DNA from 4 places in the Janthinobacterium sp. GW822-FHT07H10 genome. Region 4 is predicted to be linked to each of the others. Evidence: predicted binding sites of a transcription regulator. Region 4 holds the regulator's gene; each other region holds the start of a gene.

Region 1 (5,567 bases), on a different contig from region 4:
AAACGCCCAGTACCACGGGTAGGTTTTCCAGTCGAGAAAGACCATGAAGTCGGGCAAGCTGCTGCGGTACTGGCCCTGCTCGCCGATGGCGCGCATCAGATACATGCCGTGCGCATACGCGCCCAGCGCAAAGAACACGCCGTGTCCCAGCGACAGGATGCCCGTGTAGCCCCACACGAGGTCCAGCGCCAGCGCGGCCAGCGCGTAGCACAGGAACTTGCCCACCAGCGCCACCGTGTAGGCGGACACATGCAGCGCATGCCCGTCAGGAAAGAGCAGATTGAAAACTGGCAGCATGGCCGCCAGCACCGTGCAGGCGGCAATCGCCATCCACATCGGCAGCGTGAACAGGCCAGCCTGGACTCGATAGGAGGTAATCATTCGACGCTGCGTCCCTTCATGGCAAACAGGCCCTGCGGCCGGCGCTGGATAAAAATGATGATGAATATCAAAATGGCGATCTTCGCCAGCACGGCGCCCGCCACCGGCTCGAGGAATTTATTCACTTCGCCCAGGCCCAGCGCGGCGATGACCGTGCCGGCCAGCTGGCCCACGCCGCCCAGCACCACCACCATGAAGGAATCGACGATATAGCTTTGCCCCAGGTCCGGCCCCACATTGCCCAGCTGCGACAGCGCCACGCCGCCCAGCCCGGCGATGCCGGAACCGAGGCCAAAGGTCAGCATGTCGACCTTGCCCGTGGCCACGCCCACGCAGTCGGCCATGCGGCGGTTTTGCGTGACGGCGCGCACGAACAGGCCCAGCCGCGTCCTGTTCAGGATCAGCCACACGGCCGCCACGACGACGATGGCAAAGCCGATGATGGCCAGGCGGTTGTACGGCAGCACGAGGCCGCCCAGCACGGTGACGCCGCCCGACATCCAGGCCGGGTTGGCCACTTCCACGTTTTGCGCGCCAAAGATCGTGCGCACCAGCTGCATGAGGATCAGGCTGATGCCCGAGGTGGCCAGCAAGGTTTCCAGCGGCCGCCCGTACAGCCAGCGGATCACCGTGCGCTCGAGCGCCACGCCGACCAGGCCGGCCACGAGAAAGGCGGCCGGCAAGGCGGCCAGCAAATACGCATCCTGCATGGCGGGCAAGTAGGTGCGGAAAAACAGCTGGCACAGATACGTCGTGTAAGCGCCTATCATCAGCAGTTCGCCATGCGCCATGTTGATGATGCCCATCAAGCCGAATGTGATGGCCAGGCCCAGCGCCGCCAGCAGCAGCACGCTGCCCAGCGAGATGCCGTAAAACACATTGCCGGCGATCTCCATGCGCGACACTCGTCCCTTGATCTGGCGCATGGTGTCGATGGCCGCCAGCTGCACGGCTTCATCGGGCTCGCTGGCCTTGCCATCGGCACCGCGCTCCAGCATGGCGTGCAGCACGGGCAGCAGGCGCGCATCGCTGCTGCCCGCCAGCGCCTGCACGGCTTGCCTGCGCGTAGCCGCGTCCGGCGCCTGCAGGTTGGCGCTGGCGATCAGCACCTGCAAGATCTGTTTGATGTCAGCATCGTTTTCCTGCGCCAGCGCCGTGCGGATCAGGGGGAGCTGCGCGGGGTCGACGGCCTGTTGCAGCGCCTGCGCGGCAGCCAGGCGCGTGGCCCGTTCCGGCGCCAGCAGCTTCAGCCCCGACAGGGCGCCCGCCACGGCCGCACGCAAGCGGTTGTTGACCATCACGCCATCGATGCCATCGGGCAGCGGCACGCTCTTGCCGCTTGCCGGGTCATACGCTTGCTCGCCATCGACGATATACACCTGGCCGTCGGGCGCCGCATACAAGGCGTCGTCCTGCAAGGCTTGCAGGACGCGGATGGCCTCGGGCGTGGCGAGGGCGGCGATCTGCGCGACGGCGGCCACGCGGGCGTCGGGGTCGTCGCCGGCCAGCGGCTTGAGCAGGTCGGGAGGGATGGCGGCCTGCGCGAGCGGGAATATCAATAGACAGGCAAGGAGCAGCAGTTTGGGAATGAACCTCATTGTAAGTTCCATGGAAAAACTGCACGGGGCGAGCGCTTACCCCAAAGGCGAGGACTGGGGTCGGCCCCTCAGGATCCGACCCCGGCATTTGCTGGTGGGTGAATAGCGTCTACAGCTTCTGCTTGCCCTCATTGCCCTTGATAAATGGGCTCCACGGCTGGGCGCGTATCGGCTCCCTGGTTTTCCACACGACATTGAATTGCCCATCGGCCTTGATCTCGCCTATCATCACGGGCTTGTGCAAGTGGTGATTCGTCGCATCCATGGTCAGGGTAAAGCCCGATGGTGCTTTCACGCTCTGGCCCGCCATGGCGGCGATCACCTTGTCCGTGTCCGTCGATTTCGCCTTTTCCACGGCTTGTGCCCACATGTGGATGCCGACATAGGTCGCTTCCATCGGGTCGTTCGTCACGACCGAAGCCGCGTTCGGCAACTTTTGCGCCACGGCATACGCCTTCCACTGCTTGATGAAGGCCGTGTTGACGGGATTCTTGACGGATTCGAAATAATTCCACGCCGCCAGATGCCCCAGCAGCGGCCTGGCATCGATGCCGCGCAGCTCTTCCTCGCCCACGGAAAACGCGACGACGGGCACGTCGGTGGCTTTCAAGCCCGCATTGCCCAGCTCCTTGTAGAACGGCACGTTGGAATCGCCATTGATGGTGGAAATGACGGCCGTCTTGCCGCCCGCGGAAAACTTCTTGATGTTGGCGACGATCGTTTGATAGTCGGCGTGGCCGAATGGCGTGTAGACCTCGCTGATATCGCTGTCCTTGACGCCTTTGCTTTTCAGGAAGGCGCGCAGGATCTTGTTGGTGGTGCGCGGATACACATAATCCGTGCCCAGCAGCACGAAACGCCTGGCGCCGCCGCCATCCTTGCTCATCAGGTATTCCACGGCCGGGATCGCCTGCTGGTTCGGTGCGGCGCCCGTATAAAACACATTCTTTTCCAGTTCCTCACCCTCGTATTGCACGGGGTAGAACAGCAGGCTGTTGAGTTCCTTGAACACCGGCAAGACCGACTTGCGCGACACGGACGTCCAGCAGCCGAACACGACAGCCACCTTGTCCTGCGCCACCAGCTGGCGCGCCTTTTCCGCGAACAGCGGCCAGTTCGATGCCGGGTCGACGACGACGGCTTCCAGCTTCCTGCCCAGCACGCCGCCCTTGGCATTGATTTCCGCAATCGTCATCAAGGCCACGTCTTTCAGCGACGTTTCGGAAATGGCCATGGTGCCCGACAAGGAGTGCAAGATGCCCACCTTGATCGTGTCGGCGGCCAGCGCCGCCTGCGTGAATACCGAGGCGGCCAGGGCCAGTGCGCCTGCTGCTGCCGCTTTCAAGATGATGCGTCGTGACATGGAGACTCCTGTGGTGGGTGCGTGGTTGTCGGACTGGGGCATACGCTGTTGTTAAAGCAGAATGCATGCCAGCGCCGGCAGGCGTGCGGCATGGGGCGCGCGCCACGCCATGGTGCACCCGAGACAATCCCGCACGAAAAAAAACCTGGCTGCACAAGGACTGTGCAGCCAGGTTTCAACTTGCCGTAAAACGGTGCGCCGGGCGCGTCAAGCCTTGCGCGGCGCGGCGCGCAGGCGGCGCCAGCCCTTGCGCCCCAGCGGGAACAGCAGCACGAAGGCAAGCAGCCAAGGCAGGATGTAGGCCATGGCCGTGATGGCGTTGGCCACGCCTTCCGACAGGTTCTCCGTGAAATTGCCCAGCGCGCGCTTGACGGGCGTCCAGAACGACTGGCGGCCTTCGGCGCTGATGGCCACGTTCAGCAAGTCCGTGTCGATGCGCTGCATCAACAGCGCGTTGGCCGCCGTCGCCTGCTCCAGCTCCACCTGCACGGTGGCCAGTTCCTTGGTCACCTTGATCAGGGCGTCGACATTCGCGCCCGAACGCTTTTCCAGGTCTTGCAGCTGCGCCTGGTATTGCTTGAGCATGTCCAGGCGCTTCTTGCTGTCGAGCACGGGGCGGCCCAGGTCTTCCACCTTGGTGCCCTGGCTGATGACGTCGCCTTCGGCGGCAACGAGCGCGACGAGCTTCCTGATGCCGGCCGGCTTGGCCCGCATGCTGATGCGCGCGTGCACGTAACGGCCGCTGTCGATGCCTGAATCGAGCAGCAGGCAGCCATTGTCCGTATCGGCCTTGCAGGCGGCGACCACTTTTTCATACAGGGGCCGCACCTGGGCCTCATGCGTATCGACGCTGACGTTGTGCTCATAGGCAAGAAACTCGCTGCCCTTTTCCTTGCCATCGAGGCGCGCGGCGCTCGATTGCCCGCCGCTCTCGCCCTTGCTGCCGCAACCGGCCAGCAGCAGGACGCCCATCAGACTCATATAGACTATTTTCATTATTGCTTTCTTTAGATTATTTTTACTTTTGCATTATTTCGGCAGCATCTGCAGATCGGGCAAGTGCGCGGCCACGTCGTGCACGGTGGCGTGCCGTGTCAGCGCGGCCACCACTTGCGGCAACGGTTCCGGCCAGATTTCGGGCAAGTCGCGCTCCTCGGCCGCCAGCACGGGAAAAGCCAGCTGCTCGCGCGGCGGCACGAAGGCGGCGTCGACGCCCGGCTTGTTGCCGCGCGCATCGATGCGGTACCAGCCGAAATCCTGCAGATACACGGCGTTCAAGCCATGCAGGCAAAACGGCGGCCCCACCTCGCCGACGGCCAGGCGCTGGTAGCACAGGCCGGCAGGAATGCCATTGGCGCGCAGCAGCGCGGCCAGCAGGTGGCTCTTCGCATAACAATAGCCGGTGCCATGCTGCAAGACGTCGGAAGCGCGGCAGGTGACGGGATTGCGCTGGTAATCCCAGCTGTGGGCTATCTCGTCGCGCACGAATTCAAAGCAGCGGCGCGCGATGGCGGCGTCGCCTGTCGCGCCGGCGGCCAGCGCGGCCGCCCTGGCGCGCACGGCGGGGTGGTCGCTGTCGATCTGCGTGCTGCTCGCCAGATACAGGGAAAAGTCGGAATGCATGGCCATCGTATATACAAGGTAAGCCGAGAGAATGCGCGATTTTAGTCGAAGCCGTGCCGAATCTGCCGTTTCCTTGCGCAAAAACAAAGGAAAGGCACGCCATCGGCCGGCTTTGCGGGGGCCGGCGACTTTGGCGCCGGCGCCGTAGCTGGTATCATGCGGGCAAACGCCAGCCGGTCCGACACGCAAGATGGGCCGGCGCATGCAACACCATGCGAAGCGGCCCCGCGCCGCCGACGCCTCCCCTACAGATCAGAGAAACGAGTTCCTATGAGCGCATCATCGTCCCACCCATCGTTCTGGCGCAGAGTCCCGCTGGCTTTCGGCGCCTTCTTCAGCACCCTGTCGGACGCCGCCTATGCGGCCCGCGTGGAAAAGCTGTCCTTGCCCGAGGCTGCACCTGTCGCGCCGGTGCCCCCTGCGCCCGCCCCGGCTCCCGTGCCGACGCCAGCGGCCGCCCCCGTCATATTAAAAGAAGCGACGCCGGACGCCGCCCTGCAGCTGCTGGCCCTGCTGCAACGCGAAGCGCGCCTGATCGACTTCACCCAGGAAAACCTGGGCAGCCATGCCGACGCCGACATCGGCGCGGCCGCGCGCGTGGT
Region 2 (5,567 bases), on a different contig from region 4:
TCTCTCGTGCGGACCGCCATTTAAGCAAGCGTTAAGTCTCAATCGAGCTTCACGGCGTCCATGAAGGTATCGATGGTGTCACGCGATAGCTTGCTTTCTTCGCCGAGGATGATGACCTGGAAGATGCGTTTGTCCTGCGCCACGAAACGTCCGACCAGCAAGACCGGCTTGCCTTGCTGCGTACCGGCCGCCTCGATGCTCAGCGAACTGCGCTGGCGTGTGCCGGCCGGCGAGCTGCTGGCCGCCGATGCCGATTTTTCGCTGCGCACGGTGCCATTGATATTTTTCAATAATGCTGTCCGCATGGCGGGCAAGGCCGCCTGCGCCTGCTCCGCAGTGTCGAGCACGGCGCTGCCGATGGCGAAGGTGCTGCCATCGACTTCGCTGGCGGTCATGGTCAGGCTGACTTTCTTGCCGTCGAGATCCACTTCGCGCGTCAGTACGGCCGGCTTGCCAGGAAACAAGGCCGTGAACTGGGCGTCGGGGCTGCGATAATCGCGCCAGTCGAATTTCGGACTGCAGGCGGCCAGGACGCTGGCAGCGGCAAGCGTCGCCAGAAATAGGGCAAGTGATGTTTTTTTCATCAGCAGATGGTAGCAGCGCCGCCCATCATGTGCAATCGCGCGCGTACGGGCGGATTGGGCCACCTTATCTGCCCACCTTATATTTCACGCAGCACGCGCCGGTACTGGATCGCTTCGGCCACATGTGCTTGTCCGATGGCTGGACTGCCTGCCAGGTCGGCGATGCTGCGGGCCACGCGCAGCACCCGGTGATAAGTGCGTGCCGACCAGTGCAGGTGCAACATGGCGCTGTGCAACAGCCGTTCGCCATGTTGTTCGAGTTGGCAATGCTGTTCGATTTCCACGTTGTTCAGCCGCTGGTTCGATTTGCCCTGGCGCGCCAATTGCAGGGCAGACGCCGCCGCCACGCGCGTGGCGATTTGTTGCGTGCCTTCGCCAGCACCGGCTAGCCTGCCCAGCGACTCCGGCGGCATGGCCGCCACTTCAATCTGCAAGTCGATACGGTCGAGCAGCGGTCCGGACAAGCGGCTGTGGTAGCGCAGCACGGCGTCCGGCGTGCACCGGCAGCGGCCGGATGCGTGACCCAGATAACCGCAGGGACACGGGTTCATGGCGGCGATCAGCTGGAAGCGGGCGGGAAAATCGGCTTGGCGGGCCGCGCGCGAAATGGTGATGACGCCCGATTCCATGGGCTGGCGCAGCACGTCGAGCACTTTGCGGTCGAATTCGGCAATTTCATCGAGGAAGAGCACGCCGCAGTGCGCCAGCGAAATTTCGCCGGGCTGCGGAACATTGCCTCCGCCCACCAAGGCCACGCCGGAAGCCGTCTGATGAGGCGCACGGTAGGGGCGCCGTTTCCAGTGTTCCACTTTAAAATTGCCGCCCAGCGAATGCACGGCGGCCGATTCCAACGCCTCTTCGTCGCTCATCGGTGGCAGCACGCCGGGAAAACGGCTGGCCAGCATGGTCTTGCCTGCACCAGGCGGACCCACCATCAGGACGTTGTGGCCGCCAGCGGCAGCCACTTCCAGCGCGCGGCGCGCTTGCTGTTGTCCCTGCACATCGGCAAAGTCCGGATACAGGAAAGCGGGTGCAGCCGGCATGGGCTGGTGGCGCTGCAGGGGCGTATGGCTGGCGCGCGCGGCAAAATGCGCGCATACCTCGAGCAGGGTGTGGGCTGGGTAGATGCCGGCATCGCGGACGAGCGCCGCCTCGTCCGCATTCGCGTGCGGCAAGATGAAGGCGCGCGGCACGCCGGTCTTGTCGCGTTGCATGGCAAACGTCATGGCCAGCGCGCCCCGGATGGGACGTAGCTGTCCTGACAGCGACAGTTCGCCAGCGAATTCATAGTGGTGTAATTGGTCGCCCGGCAATTGGCCGGAGGCGGCCAGAATGCCTAGCGCGATGGGCAGGTCGAAACGGCCCGATTCCTTGGGCAGATCCGCCGGGGCCAGGTTGGCCGTGATGCGCCGCGCCGGCATGTCAAAACCACAGTTTTGCAGCGCGGCACGTACGCGGTCGCGCGATTCCTTCACTTCCGTATCCGGCAAGCCGACGATCGTAAAGGACGGCAAGCCATTGGCAAGATGGACTTCGACACTTACCTCGGGCGCTTCCATGCCGGCCAGGGCACGGCTTTTCAGGACTGCCAGACTCATCAGATCCCCCTGTAGCGCGGGCGCGGGCAGGATCAGTCTAGTCCTTGAAACGGCGTGCGGCTTGCGCTATGCCAGCAAGAACGCCGATTACGGCGCCCTGCGTGCGGCGATTTACGCTTTTGGATCGTTCAGGCGCGTTTCCAGTTCGATCAGGCGCAATTCCAGTGCATCGAGCTTGGCGCGGGTCTTGGCCAGGACCTGGGCCTGGATATCGAATTCCTCGCGCGTGACGAGATCCAGGCGGGCGAAGCCCTGGGTCATCATCGATTTCACGTTCTTCTCGATATCCTTGGCCGGCGAGTTTTCGATGGCTTGATGGATCTTGCCTTGCAAGTCGTTAAAGAAGGTATTCATGTCCATGGTCAGTCCTTTTATGGTGCGGCCTGTGCATCGCACCATTGCGGTGCACAGCGGCGTTAATCTGGTGCGAAACTGGGCAAATTCACAATGCTTTAGCCGCCCGTTCCGGCATGCCCAGGGGCTTGCAGGGTATGTATGGACGGAAACGCACCTGTCAAGGTGGCAATGGAGCTGGCACGTATTCTGCTAAAGCATAGATGAACGCTTTGTGATCTCCAGCCAAGATTTTAAACCTCAACCGCTTTAAAAGTTCAATAAAAGGGAATCGCCATGAAGAATCTGTCCAAGAACATGACTTTAGCAGCAGCGTTGACACTGGCCATGACCGCCTTGTGCGGCAACGCGATGGCGCAGGAAGCGGCAGCGGCGCCCGCCGCCGAAGCCGTGCCCGACAACGTGGTCAGCTACAACGTGGCGCTGACCAGCGATTACCGTTACCGTGGCCTGTCGCAAAGCCGCCTGAAACCTGCCGTCAGCGGCGGCGCCGACTATACGCACAATCCGACTGGCCTGTACGTGGGCACCTGGTTGTCGAGCATCAAATGGATCAAGGATGGCGGCGGCGATACGGATCTGGAATGGGATATCTACGGCGGCAAGCGCGGCGAAATCAGCAAGGATTTCACGTATGACGTGGGCGGCCTGTATTACTTCTATCCGTCGAATGGCCTGAGCACGAATGCGAATACCTTCGAACTGTACGGCCAGCTCGGTTATGGCCCGCTATATATCAAGTACTCGCATTCGACGACGAATCTGTTCGGCGTGGCCGACAGCAAGAATAGCGGTTACCTGGACCTGGGCGCCAACGTGGAAGTGCATGATGGCTACATGCTGAACCTGCACGTGGGCCGGCAAAAGGTCGAGCATAACAATTCCCTCAGCTATAGCGATTACAAGATCGGCGTGACCAAGGATTTCGGCATGGCGACCGTGTCGCTGGCTGCCGTGAAGGCCAACATCGCTTCGCTGGCGCCCAATGGCAAGAATCTGGCGAAAACGGGCCTCGTATTGACTGTTTCCAAAACCTTTTAAGCGAGACTGCCATGAAAATGATTACTGCAATCATTAAACCGTTCAAACTGGACGAAGTGCGCGAAGCCTTGTCGGCTATCAATGTGCAAGGGATTACCGTCACCGAAGTGAAGGGGTTCGGCCGTCAGAAAGGCCATACGGAACTGTACCGTGGCGCCGAGTATGTGGTTGATTTCCTGCCAAAAACCAAAATCGAAGCGGCGGTCGACGACGCCATTGTCGACCAGGCCATCGAAGCCATCGAGGGCGCCGCGCGCACCGGTAAAATCGGTGATGGCAAGATTTTTGTGTACAACCTGGAACAGGTCATCCGCATCCGTACCGGTGAAACCGGCAACGAAGCGCTCTAAGGGGAATATTGATGCGTAAAAATATAACAACATTGTTAGCTGGGTTAGCCTGTCTGTGTGCGTTTGGGGTTGCCGCGCCCAGCTTTGCCGATGCCCCGGCCAAGCCGGAAGCCGTGACGGCCGCTGTCGCCACGCCTGCCGTGACGCCTGCGCCCGATGCCGCCGTGCCGGCTGCCGCGCCAGCCGCCGCCGCTCCTGCCCCAGCGGCTGCCGCGCCGGCGCCCGTCGCCAACAAGGGCGACACCAGTTTCATGATGATCTGCACCGTGCTGGTGATCCTGATGACGATCCCAGGTCTGGCCCTGTTCTACGGCGGCCTGGTGCGCTCGAAGAACATGCTGTCGGTGCTGATGCAAGTGTTCATGGTGTTTTCCCTGGTGGTGGTGCTGTGGTGCATTTATGGCTACTCGGTCGCCTTCACGGAGAAAACCGCCTTCTTCGGCGGCTTCGACCGTCTCTTCCTGAATGGCATCTGGGATCCGGCCAAGGGCACGTTTGCCGCCGCCGCCACCTTCAGCAAGGGCGTCGTCATTCCCGAGTTCGTGTTTGTCGCCTTCCAGGGCACGTTTGCCGCGATTACCTGCTCGCTGATCGTCGGTGCCTTTGCCGAACGCGCCAAGTTTTCCGCCGTGCTGGCCTTCGTCGTACTGTGGTTCACGTTTGCCTACCTGCCAGCGGCGCACATGGTCTGGTTCTGGACCGGCCCTGACCTGATCACCGATGCGGCGACGGCAGCCACCGAAGCGGCCAAGGCTGGCTGGATCTGGCAAAAAGGCGCGCTGGACTTCGCCGGCGGCACCGTGGTGCACATCAATGCCGCTATCGCCGGCCTGGTGGGCGCCATCATGATCGGCAAGCGCGTCGGCTACGGCCGTGAATCGATGGCGCCGCATTCGCTGACGATGACCATGATCGGCGCGTCCCTGCTGTGGGTGGGCTGGTTCGGTTTCAATGCCGGTTCCTCGATGGAAGCGGGCGACGTGGCGGCTCTGGCCTTCGTCAATACCATGCTGGCCACGGCTGCCGCCACCCTGTCGTGGGTGTTTGGCGAGTGGATTACCAAGGGCAAGCCTTCCATGCTCGGCGGCGCGTCCGGCGCCGTTGCCGGCCTGGTGGCCATCACCCCGGCGGCCGGCTTCGTCGGCCCGATGGGCGGCCTGGTCATCGGCTTGCTCGCCGGTATCGTCTGCCTGTGGGGCGTGAATGGCTTGAAACGCCTGATCGGCGCCGACGATTCGCTCGACGTGTTCGGCGTCCATGGCGTGGGCGGCATCCTCGGTGCCTTGCTGACGGGCGTGTTTGCGGCGCCGCAACTGGGCGGCCAGGGCATCTTCGACTATGTCACCAACAAGATGTCGGCCGACCCGTATTCGATCGGCCACCAGGTGTGGGTACAGGCGCAGGCTGTCGGCACGACCATCATCTGGTCGGCTGTCGTGTCCGTCATCGCCTATAAACTGGTCGACATCGTCATCGGCCTGCGCGTACCGGAAGAGGAAGAGCGCGAAGGCCTCGATATCACCAGCCACGGCGAACAGGCCTACCACGGGTAACGCCAGGCCAAACCTGCTGCGCGTCGCGATTTGCGGCCTGCGATGCTCACTGTGCATGCTCACTGTGCATGCGCACAGCTCCGCTTC
Region 3 (5,567 bases), on a different contig from region 4:
CGCGCGCGGACTGTGCTTGTGCAGCGCGCGCGCCACCAGTTCCTTGCCGGAACCGGATTCGCCCGTGATGAGCACCGTCACGTTCGATTGCGACAGGCGGCCGATGGCGCGGAAGACTTCCTGCATGGCCGGCGCCTGGCCGAGGATTTCCGGCGTTTCCGACGGCCCCGATTCGACGCTCGTCTCGCGCAGGCTCTCTTCCAGCGCGCGGCGGATCAGTTCGACGGCCTTGTCGATGTCGAAGGGCTTGGCCAGGTATTCGAAGGCGCCGCCCTGGAAGGCCGCGACGGCCGAATCGAGGTCGGAAAAGGCCGTGATGATGATGACAGGCAAGCCGGGAAAGCGCGACTTGACCGTCTGCAGCAATTCCAGGCCGGACGCGCCCGGCATGCGGATGTCGGACACGAGCACTTGCGGCGTGTCCAGTTCCAGCGCGGCGATGGCGTCACGCGCATTGGCAAAACTCTTGGTGGCGAGATTTTCCCGCGCCAGGGCTTTTTCCAGCACCCAGCGGATTGATTCATCGTCGTCAACTATCCAGATTGGCTTCATTAGTGTGTGCGTCCCGCAATGGATTTCATGGGTGGGATACGCCCCCGCTTATGGCAAGGGCAGAACGATCCTGAAATCGGTGTATCCAGGCCGGCTTTCGCACTCGATCACGCCCAGGTGCTGCTGCACGAAGGTTTGCGCCAAGGTCAGTCCCAAACCGCTGCCGCCTTCCCTGCCCGACACCAGCGGGTAGAAAATCCGGTCGCGGATCTGGGGTGCGATGCCCGGTCCATTGTCAATGATATGCAAGTCTAATGCCAGGTTGTAGCGGACCTTGGCCAGGGTCACCTGGCGCGCCACGCGCGTCTTGAAAATCAGTTCCGCATCGCCCGCCTCGATGCGCTCGGCCAGCGCCTGCGCCGCGTTGTGCGCGATGTTGAGCACGGTCTGTATCAATTGTTCCTTGTCGCCGCGGAACTCGGGGATCGAGGCGTCGTAATCGCGCGAAATGGTCAGGCCGCTGGGAAACTCGGCCAGGATCAGGCTGCGCACGCGCTCGCACACTTCGTGGATATTCACGTCGCCCACGATGTGCGGGCGGCGGTGCGGCGCCAGCAGGCGATCGACCAGGGTCTGCAGGCGGTCCGCTTCCTTGATGATGACCTGCGTGTATTCGCGCAGCTCGCTCAGGTGCAGGGCCGGCAATTCCAGCTCCAGCAGCTGCGCCGCGCCGCGGATGCCGCCCAGCGGGTTCTTGATTTCATGCGCCAGGTTGCGGATCAGCTCCTTGTTGACCTGGCTCTGGTCGAGGATGCGTTCCTCGCGGTCGAGTTTGAGTTGCTGCACGTTTTCGCGCAGCTCGATCAGCACGCTGTCGGGCGGCGCGTCGAGCGCGCTGATGATGCTGTGCACGCGCAGCGGTTCGCGCCCCAGGCGCTCCAGGCTCAAGTCCTGGCGCAAGTCGGAAAACTTGTGCTCGAGCGCCTGCGCGCAGATGCCGGCCAGCTCGTCGGGATTGAGGAACAGGGCCGTCAGCTTTTGCCGCGACAGGGCTTTCAGCGAGCTTTCCAGCAGGTTTTCCGCCGCCGCGTTGGCATAGCCGATGCGGCCGTCGCCGTCGAGCAGGATCACGGCTGACGCGAGCAGATCGAGGCCGGCCAAGTGGGCCGGGCGGCTGGAGTGGGTGTCTGTAGTCATCGTCTCGTCATCGGATATTCGCGATCTCGCGTTTCAGGGCCTCGACGTTCTGCTGTGTCCGGCTAATGTTGTCCTTCAGTTGCGCCACCCGCTCCTGGTACTTGGCATAGTTGCGCTCATTGCCCTGGCGTTCCGGCTGACCCTGGTTGAATTCCAGGCGCTGCGCCGCCAGTTTCTGCTCTTCGCTGCGTAATTCATCCTGCAAGATCTGGCGCCGGTCCAGGTCGCGCGCGCGCTGCTCGGCGCCATCGACCCGGGGAAACGCGCCGGCGGCGGGCGCCGGCGTGCCTGCCGCCTGGATGCCGGGCCGCGCGGGCGCGCCCGACAGGGGCGGCGTCTTGCGCGCCGGCGGCGCCGTGATGGCGCCCGGTAAATCGAGCAGCTGGCAACTGGCGTTGCGCCGCATATCCGTCAATTCCTTGTGGCCCTGGGCATCCGTGCACAGGAAAATCTGCCCATGCGCCTGGGCCGCGGCGCCCAGCAATCCGGCCATCAACGCCATTCTGTAATGCTTAGTCAATCTCTACTCCTGTCAGCTTGCATCGCATCGATGCTGGGCTGAATATACAACATCACACTGGCGCGCCGGATAAAAAAACGCGGGCAAGACCATCGCCTCACCCGCGTTTTTTATTCACTACCGGCAAGTTGCCGGCATGGCGCCATTACAGCGAGTAGTACATGTCGAACTCGGCAGGATGCGTGGTCATGCGCATGCGCTGTACGTCCTGCATTTTCAGTTCCAGGTAGGCATCGATCATCGAATCGCTGAAGACGCCGCCACGGGTCAGGAACTCGCGGTCCTTGTCCAGGGCTTCCAGCGCTTCTTCCAGCGAGGCGCAAACGGTAGGGATCAGTGCATCTTCCTCTGGCGGCAGATGGTACAGATCTTTCGATGCGGCTTCGCCCGGATGGATCTTGTTGGCAACGCCGTCCAGGCCAGCCATCAGCAGTGCGGCGAAGCACAGGTACGGGTTTGCCAGTGGATCCGGGAAACGCGCTTCCACGCGGCGGCCTTTTGGATTGGCCACGTGCGGGATGCGGATCGAGGCGGAACGGTTTTTCGCCGAGTACGCCAGTTTCACCGGTGCTTCGTAGCCTGGTACCAGGCGCTTGTACGAGTTGGTGCCCGGATTGGTGATCGCGTTCAGTGCCTTGGCATGCTTGATGATGCCGCCGATGTAGTACAGGGCGAAATCGGACAGGCCGGCATAGCCGTCGCCGGCGAACAGGTTCTTGCCATCTTTCCATACGGATTGATGCACGTGCATGCCCGAGCCGTTGTCGCCAACGATAGGTTTCGGCATGAAGGTGGCGGTCTTGCCATAGCTGTGCGCCACGTTCCACACCACGTATTTCAGGTTTTGCGTCCAGTCGGCACGCTCGACCAGGGTCGAGAACTTGGTGCCGATTTCATTCTGGCCCGCGCCGGCGACTTCGTGATGATGTACCTCAACCGGGATGCCCAGCGATTCCAGGATCAGGCACATTTCCGAACGCATGTCCTGGAAGCTGTCCACTGGCGGCACGGGGAAGTAGCCGCCCTTGACGGTAGGACGGTGGCCGCTGTTGCCGCCTTCGATGTCCTTGCCGGTCGACCACGAACCTTCGTCCGAACCGATCTTGACGAAGCAGCCCGACATGTCGATCTTCCAGCGCACGCTGTCGAAGATGAAGAATTCCGGCTCAGGGCCGAAGTAGGCGGTGTCGCCCATGCCCGACGATTTCAGGTAGGCTTCGGCGCGTTTCGCGATCGAGCGCGGGTCGCGGTCGTAGCCCTTGCCGTCCGACGGTTCGATCACGTCGCACTGCATGAACAGCGTCGTTTCTTCCATGAACGGGTCGATATTGGCGGTGTTTGGATCCGGCAGCAAGATCATGTCGGACGCTTCAATGCCTTTCCAGCCAGCGATCGAGGAGCCGTCGAAGGCATGGCCCGATTCGAATTTATCCATGTCGAAGTGCGACACGGGAACCGTCACGTGCTGCTCTTTACCACGGGTATCGGCAAAGCGGAAATCAACGAATTTGACTTCGTTCTCTTCTACCATCTTCAAGACTTCTGCGGCTGTCATTGCCATGCGTATCTCCTAAATGAATGTGGGGTGAGCCGACCTTAATGCGTCCGGGCTGATGAAGCGAAGCAAACATTGCGTGCCACCAAAACTCATAGGGATCATAGCAGATTCCATGCCAGCTCCAGGAGCTCCTGGGTGTCGGCGGCAAAATCGCTGTCATCCCAGTGAAAGTTTTCATGGCGGCGATTTCCACGCAAGGACAGCCGTACATCAGGAATGCACTATACAAGTGCGAAAAACGAATAACGCACCATTATCGTGCATTTCCTCGCTTTTTTGAGAAAATGCCTCTTTATGGTGCGACGCGCATGCACCGCGTATTCCCGTTTGCGGGGCGCCGGTGGCGCACTATAATCGTTCATACCATTCCACCTTCATCGAGGACGCCATGACCACCGCCGCCGACATCCTGAGCACCGCCCGCAGCCGCGCCAATGAGGGTACGCCGTACGCCGGCGCCGTGACGCCGCAGGAAGCGTATGAATTGCTGCAACTCGATGCCAGCGTCAAGCTGATCGACGTGCGCACCAATGCCGAGCGCGACTGGGTCGGCCGGGTCGACATCGCCGATACCCAGCATGGTGCGGTGCAATGGGCCACTTATCCGGGCGGCGTGCCCAATCCCGACTTTCTCGCGCAACTGGCTGCCCAGGCCGGCAAGGACGAAGTGCTGCTGTTCCTGTGCCGCTCCGGCGTGCGCTCGCGCCATGCGGCCAAGCTGGCCACCGAACACGGCTATGCGAATTGCTTCGACATCCTCGAAGGCTTCGAGGGCGACAAGGATGCCGACGGCCACCGCAAGCAGATCGGTGGCTGGTGCAAGGCGGGCTTGCCGTGGCTGGGCGCCTGAGGTTTTAACGGTGCGGCTATGGCTCGGGCCGCACGGCGCGCTCCGGCGCTAAGCAGGAAACGCCGGCATCCAGCGCTCAGGCCGGCTCGCCCGCCTCCGCCGCGGCGGTCGGATGCTCGCCCATCAGGGTTTGAATCCGCTTGCGCACGAAATTGATGTGGCTGCGCAAGCCGTACAGGCCGTCCGCAAACGACAGCGGGATCGAAATCTGGTTGACCATTTCCTCGATCTGGTCGAGCCGCGTCAATTGCTCCGCATACACTGCAGCACGCCTATCTTCCGGCACGTCTTCCAGCGCCTGCTCGACCGTGCGCAGCTGGCCATACCAGCGGTACACGCGCGAGCGGATGCGCCACACATACAGCGGCGGCACGACGCGCGACAGGGGCAGAATCAGCGCGCCCAGCGCCACCACCAGCACCCACATGCGGTCGAAGAAATTGGCCAGCCAGAAACTCATATAGCGCTGCAGCACGGGCGCGCCATCCTTGTAGAATTTCAGCGCTTCCGGCGCGACGGGAATTTCCGTGTAGCGCGCGGACGGGAACTGCCCCTGCTGCTGGAACCAGCCCGTGCCGCCGTGGATGCCGGCCGCCGCCTGCACGAACAGGTCGATCAGGGCCGGATGCAAGTCTTCGCGCGCCACCAGCGTGGCGGTCGGCGCGATCAGGTGATAATCCTGCGCGGGAATGTTCTGCCCCAGGTCGACGATGCCACGCGGCAAGATGACATGGGTCAGGAAGGGCAGGCGCCGCGTGTACGCCTCGGCTTGCGAAAAATCAAACAGCTTGATGCCCGGCGTTTGCAGCAGCATCTGAATCAGCGGCGCTTCCGGCGCCGAGCTGAACACGAGGCCGTCGATGCGCCCTTCCAGCAGCTCCACCGTGGCGGGCGTGTTTTGCAGGTCGCTTACCGTCAGCTCCGTTGCTTCTACGCCATTTACGGACAGC
Region 4 (5,567 bases):
TGGCGGAACGGCTGGCGCAGTATTTCAGCCCGAATGAACGCGTCGTCCTGCGCCACCGCGAACGTAGCTAGAACGCCAGGCGACCGCGCGTCGCTTGTATGTGGCCCTGTTAATTCAGATGGCAAAGCGGATGCACTTGCGCCGGCCAGACCGGTGCAAAGAAGCGCGCCACCATGGCCGCATCGACCTCGTCCAGGCTGGCCGGCTGCCAGCGCGGCGCATTGTCCTTGTCGACCACCAGCGCGCGCACGCCTTCGAGCACCTCGCCATGCGCAAAATTGTGGCGCACCAGCGTGCGCTCCATGCGCAGGCAATCGGCCACGCCCAGGTGTGCGCCGCGCTGCAGTAATTCCAGGGTGACCGACATCATCAGCGGCGAGCGCAAACGCATTGCCGCCAGCGCCTTGGCCGCGAACGCACTGTCATCCTGCGCCAGCGATGCCATGATGGCCGCCACGGAAGCGGCACTGAAATGGCGGTCCAGCGCCGTGCGCGCGGCCGCCAGCACAGAGACGCCAGCCTGCGCCTGGAATGGCGCCGCCAGGGCCTTGATGGCCACCGGCAAGCCTTCACCGGGCGTCGACTCGAACAGGGCCGTCAGCGCCTCCATGGCCGTCTCCGGCAGATACACATCGGCCAGGCCTGTATACAGCGCATCGGCCGCGCCGATGGTCAGGCCCGTCAAGCCCAGGTACAGACCCAGCTGGCCAGGCAGGCGCGACAGAAAATAGCTGCCGCCCACATCGGGGAACAGGCCAATATTGACTTCTGGCATGGCCATGCGCGTGCGGCCCGTCACGATGCGCAAGCGGTTGCCGGGGCCGGCCTGCGCCACGCCCATGCCGCCGCCCATCACCACGCCATCCATCACGGCGATATACGGTTTCGGATAGAAATGGATTAAATGATTTAAAGCATATTCTTCTGTAAAGAAATCTTCCAGCAATGCACTGCCACCCTGCGGCGTGGCCCGGCCCGCATCGTAAAAGAAGCGGATGTCGCCGCCGGCGCACAGGGCTTTTTCGCTGCTCGAGCGTATCACCACGGCGTCCACCTGCGGATCGTCGCGCCAGGCCAGCAAGGCGGCACTCATGGTGCGCACCATCTCCAGCGACAGGGAATTCAAGGCTTTCGGGCGGTCGAGCACGATGTGCGCGGTGCGGTTGCGGATGGAGGTGTGGACGAAGTCGCTCATGGCAGGCAGGCAAGAAGTGAAAGTGCCAACATTCTAGCGCCTGCAGGAGCAACCTTGCGTTCGGCCAGGCGATCCGTGCGCAAGGGTGACGGGCGCAAAAAAGGGCGCAAGATGTGCGCCCTTAGTTGATCACAACTGCGAGAAGCGGGTGGCCTTAGACGGCGACGACGGCTTCATCCTCTGAGTTGTCTGGCAGATGCTTGATCGCCTCTTTACCGTGCCCTTGCACTTTGCTTTTGTATTTCATCACTTGCCGGTCCAGCTTGTCGATCAGGGTATCGATCGCGGCATACAGGTCTTGCGCCAGGCTTTCCACATAGACGGTCTTGCCACTCAGACGCAGGTTGACTTCGGCCTTTTGACGCTTTTCTTTCTCTTTGAGGTTGTCCACGGTCAGAATCACGGCGATATCGATAACGTGATCGAAATGACGTTTCACGCGCTCCAGCTTCGTTTGTACGTATTCACGAATGGCTGGTGTCACTTCGAGATGATGTCCGCTGATGGTGAGATTCATACACACTCCTAAAGATGATCGGGTTCGTGCGGTATCCATCGTATCCGGCCCGCAGAGGAACCGAAAAAACTACAAGCACTTACGCAGACTCACTGGCGGAATTTTCAACGCTTCCCGGTATTTGGCAACAGTACGTCGCGCAATCACCATGCCTTGTTCTCCCAGCATGTCCGCAATCTTACTGTCGGATAAAGGATTTTTAGGGTCTTCTGCTCCTGTCAGTTGCACGATCAATGCCCGTATCGCCGTCGATGACGCTTCGCCCCCCGCTTCGGTGGCGACGTGGCTACCAAAGAAATATTTCAACTCGAACATGCCGTGCGGGGTCAGCATGTACTTTTGAGTTGTTACCCGCGAGATAGTACTCTCGTGTAAACCCAGTGTATCAGCTATTTCACGGAGCACAAGGGGGCGCATGGCAACGGCCCCATGCGAGAAAAAGTTCTTTTGTCTTTCTACTATCGCCTGCGCCACGCGCAGGATCGTGTCGAAGCGCTGGCGCATATTCTTGATCAGCCACTTGGCTTCCTGCAACTGTGCACCCATGGCGCCTTCGCCCTTGCCCTGCTTGAGCAGGTTGGCATACATGGCATTGACGCGCAGGCGCGGCATGACGTCATTGTTCAGCGTCACCTGCCAGCCATTGCGCGCGCGCTTGACAACCACGTCCGGCACCACGTAGTCGGAAACGTCGGAGGCGAACACGGCGCCCGGGTGCGGATTGCACAGGCGAATCACGGTCTGCGCCTCGCGCAAGTCTTCGTCGTCGCAATCGAGGGCTTTTTTCAGCTTGTTGAAATCGCGCTGGGCAAACCAGGCCAGGTGCTTTTCCACGATGACGATGGCCATGCGGCGCGTCACCAGGGCGATATGCGGCAAACGCTTGATTTGCAGCGCCAGGCATTCGGAGGCGTTGCGCGCCCCCACGCCTGGCGGATCGAAGCTTTGCAGCAGCGCCAGTGCCGTGCGCAGCTCGTCGGCGTCGATGTCCAGCTCCGCCGGCAGGCGCGCCAGGATGTCGTCGAGCGACTCTTCCAGGTAGCCATTGTCGTCGAGGGCGTCGATGATCAGCTCGACCAGCGCGCGGTCGCGCAATTCTAGCACCGTCACGCGCATCTGCTCCATCAGGTGTTCGCGCAAGGTGCAGTGATGGGCTTCGAGTTGCGGACGGGCATCTTCGTCGTCGGGCGCCTTGCCACGGCTCGCTTCGCTCCAGTCGCTGTCGCCGCCATCCATGGCGGCCGGACTCTCGCCCGCCTCGCCGTCAAACCCATCCGCTTCGGCCGGCGCGGCGGGCGCCTCCTGGCTCGGTGGCTGAGGCGGTGCCTCGGCCGGCGCGGCCGTCGAACTCAAGGCGCCATCGGACAGCAGGCGCAACGAGCGGTCGAGCGGATCGTCGAGACGCTCGAGCAGGGGATTGTCCGTCAACAGCTGCTCTAGCTCCTGGTGCAATTCCAGGGTAGACAATTGCAACAGGCGTATCGATTGCTGCAACTGCGGCGTCAGTGCCAAGTGCTGCGAGGTGCGCAGCTGCAATGATTGTTTCATTGGCTCACATGCGGAAGTGTTCGCCCAGATAGACCCGGCGTACCGACTCGTTCGCGATGATGTCGTCGGGGCGTCCCGACGCCAGCACCGAGCCCTGGTTGATGATGTAGGCACGGTCGCAGATACCCAGCGTCTCGCGTACATTATGGTCGGTGATCAGCACACCGATATTGCGCTCCTTCAAGAAACGCACGATGCGCTGGATTTCGATCACGGCGATCGGATCGACGCCGGCGAACGGTTCGTCGAGCAGCACGAAACGCGGGTCCGTGGCCAGCGCACGGGCGATTTCCACGCGGCGGCGCTCGCCGCCCGACAGCGACAGGGCCTGGTTCTCGCGCAGCTTTTCAATCTGCAAGTCGGCCAGCAATTTATCCAGGCGCTCCTCGATCTCGGCCTTCGTCAACGGACGGCCTTCGACGGTCTGGATTTCCAGCACGGCGCGGATATTGTCTTCCACCGTCAGCTTGCGGAAAACGGACGCTTCCTGCGGCAGATAGGACAGGCCCATCTGCGCGCGGCGGTGGATCGGCAGCCTGGAAATATCCACGCCGCTGATATCGATGGTACCGCCATCCGACGGCACCAGGCCGACGATCATGTAGAACGAGGTGGTCTTGCCGGCGCCGTTCGGCCCCAGCAGACCCACCACTTCACCGCATTCGACTTGCAGCGAAACATCATGCACGACTTGCCGCTTGCCATAGGTCTTTTGCAGCCCGCGGACGATCAGGGTACTGCCGCAACGTGTATTTTCCATTATTTCTTTCCTGGCGCGGGCGCCGCCGGCGCTTTCTCCGCCGCGGGTGCCTTGGTCTTCGGCTGGATCACCATGCGCACGCTACCGGCGCCCGGGGCGCTGGTGCCGCTGTCACTGTTTTCCATCTTGAACACTTCGTTGCGGCTGTCATATGAAATGAAGGCGCCATTGGCCACATCGGTGATTTTCGTGCCTTCCAGGCGCGTCAGCTTGGCCTTGGAAAACAGTTTCACCACTTCCGTCTTGTTATCGTATTCCACGCGCTCCGCTTCGCCTTCGACCCACAGGTCGCCCGCGCCATCGCGCTTCTGGCGGAAGGTGGCCAGCTTGCCCGGATCGGCCCAGAAGGTGATGAACTGGTAGCCTTGCGGGTCTTCCGTGATCAGGGCCCGCCCCGCCTTCATGGTCAAGGTGCCCTTCACCAGCACCACGTCGCCCGTCAGAGTACGGACTTGCTTGATGTCATCCATCTGGCCGCGCTGGGCCGTGATGACGGCTTCCTTCTCGGAATCGGCCTTCTCGGCATGCGCCGCACCCATCACGCCCAGCGAGCAGACGGTCGACAATAGAGTCAACAGCAAGATGTTCTTCATATTATGGTTTCCTTGTTTCATTCTGTCAGTGTGCCGCCGCGGCCGGGCGCGGTTTCGGCGGGAGGACGATGCGCAGCGCCTGCTGCACTTCCACCACACCGGTGGCGTTATTGGCTTTCATGCCCACGCCGGTCACGTGGGAGACCCCCATCAGCATGTCGACCGGCACGTCCGTTTCCATGCGCTCTTCATCGGGGAACACCGTCAGTGCTTCCGTCTTGAGCGTCAGGTTCTGCGCCTTGGGACTGGCCACGCGGTCGATCACGACCTTGCGGTGCAGCTGCAATCGGGTATTGCCCTCGTCGATATGCGCCAGCTCCGCGTTCATGTTCATCGGCGGCATGCCGGGCGTCAGCTTGCGCACGAAAGGCTGGTCGATATCGGATGAATCATCGGCCGGGTAATGCGTGAGCTTGGTGCCGGATACGATATAGCTGGGCTTGCCAGTCAAATCCATGCGCACCAGGCTGAAATTGGTGATGAAATAGTCGGGTTCGTCCAGGTGCTTGCTGGCCGTGATGTCCTGGCCATTCTTGTTCATCACTTCGAGCAGCCAAAAGCTGCCCAGCGCGAACACGACCGCTCCCAGCACGGTAAAAATCATGCGCCAGCGATGGGCGCCTCCTGGCTTACGCATATTGCTTCACTCTTTCAAATGTTACTGGCGGCAAGGCTCGCGCCTCACTCCAGGAACGGCGCCATGACGCGCGCATAGTTGTCCTGTGCACGCAGCAGGAATTCGCAAATCTCGCGCACGGCGCCACGGCCGCCGCCGGCCTGCGTCACGTGGTGCGCCAGGCCCTGCACTTCCGGGCGTCCGCCCGGCACGCTGACGGCAAAACCGACGCGCTTGAGGATGGGTGCATCGATGACGTCGTCGCCGATATAGCCGCATTGTTCTTCCGTCAAGCCCGTCAGCGCCAGCAATTCGCGAAACGGCGTCAGCTTGTCGTG

The links. Region 4 encodes sigma-54, which starts transcription at its own class of promoters, with help from an activator protein. Its sites were predicted from a motif close to TGGCANGNAANCTGCTTT; they were not measured.
Region 1: a site for sigma-54 is predicted at 3,396-3,413, ahead of urtA (urea ABC transporter substrate-binding protein). Genes of this name have one in related genera too.
Region 2: a site for sigma-54 is predicted at 2,715-2,732, ahead of AC1RDJ_RS19500 (TorF family putative porin). Genes of this name have one in related genera too.
Region 3: a site for sigma-54 is predicted at 3,868-3,885, ahead of glnA (type I glutamate--ammonia ligase). Genes of this name have one in related genera too.

Annotation. Positions count from the first base shown of each region.
Region 1 covers NZ_JBXAKS010000007.1:99,353-104,919, forward strand. The annotation lists gene urtC (urea ABC transporter permease subunit UrtC) at 1-381, opposite strand, end outside; gene urtB (urea ABC transporter permease subunit UrtB) at 378-1,979, opposite strand; gene urtA (urea ABC transporter substrate-binding protein) at 2,089-3,342, opposite strand; gene AC1RDJ_RS17100 (DUF4349 domain-containing protein) at 3,550-4,338, opposite strand; gene AC1RDJ_RS17105 (transglutaminase-like domain-containing protein) at 4,372-4,971, opposite strand; gene AC1RDJ_RS17110 (DUF2760 domain-containing protein) at 5,236-5,567, shown strand, end outside.
Region 2 covers NZ_JBXAKS010000009.1:617-6,183, forward strand. The annotation lists gene AC1RDJ_RS19485 (hypothetical protein) at 39-584, opposite strand; gene AC1RDJ_RS19490 (YifB family Mg chelatase-like AAA ATPase) at 662-2,182, opposite strand; gene AC1RDJ_RS19495 (accessory factor UbiK family protein) at 2,294-2,542, opposite strand; gene AC1RDJ_RS19500 (TorF family putative porin) at 2,813-3,577, shown strand; gene AC1RDJ_RS19505 (P-II family nitrogen regulator) at 3,589-3,927, shown strand; gene AC1RDJ_RS19510 (ammonium transporter) at 3,939-5,480, shown strand.
Region 3 covers NZ_JBXAKS010000004.1:116,280-121,846, reverse strand. The annotation lists gene ntrC (nitrogen regulation protein NR(I)) at 1-552, opposite strand, end outside; gene glnL (nitrogen regulation protein NR(II)) at 601-1,689, opposite strand; gene AC1RDJ_RS11245 (DUF4124 domain-containing protein) at 1,697-2,191, opposite strand; gene glnA (type I glutamate--ammonia ligase) at 2,355-3,770, opposite strand; gene AC1RDJ_RS11235 (rhodanese-like domain-containing protein) at 4,156-4,617, shown strand; gene AC1RDJ_RS11230 (TAXI family TRAP transporter solute-binding subunit) at 4,694-5,567, opposite strand, start outside.
Region 4 covers NZ_JBXAKS010000003.1:67,621-73,187, forward strand. The annotation lists gene rapZ (RNase adapter RapZ) at 1-71, shown strand, start outside; gene AC1RDJ_RS08055 (enoyl-CoA hydratase/isomerase family protein) at 110-1,195, opposite strand; gene hpf (ribosome hibernation-promoting factor, HPF/YfiA family) at 1,350-1,712, opposite strand; gene AC1RDJ_RS08065 (RNA polymerase factor sigma-54) at 1,782-3,260, opposite strand; gene lptB (LPS export ABC transporter ATP-binding protein) at 3,265-4,020, opposite strand; gene lptA (lipopolysaccharide transport periplasmic protein LptA) at 4,020-4,613, opposite strand; gene lptC (LPS export ABC transporter periplasmic protein LptC) at 4,639-5,250, opposite strand; gene AC1RDJ_RS08085 (KdsC family phosphatase) at 5,295-5,567, opposite strand, start outside.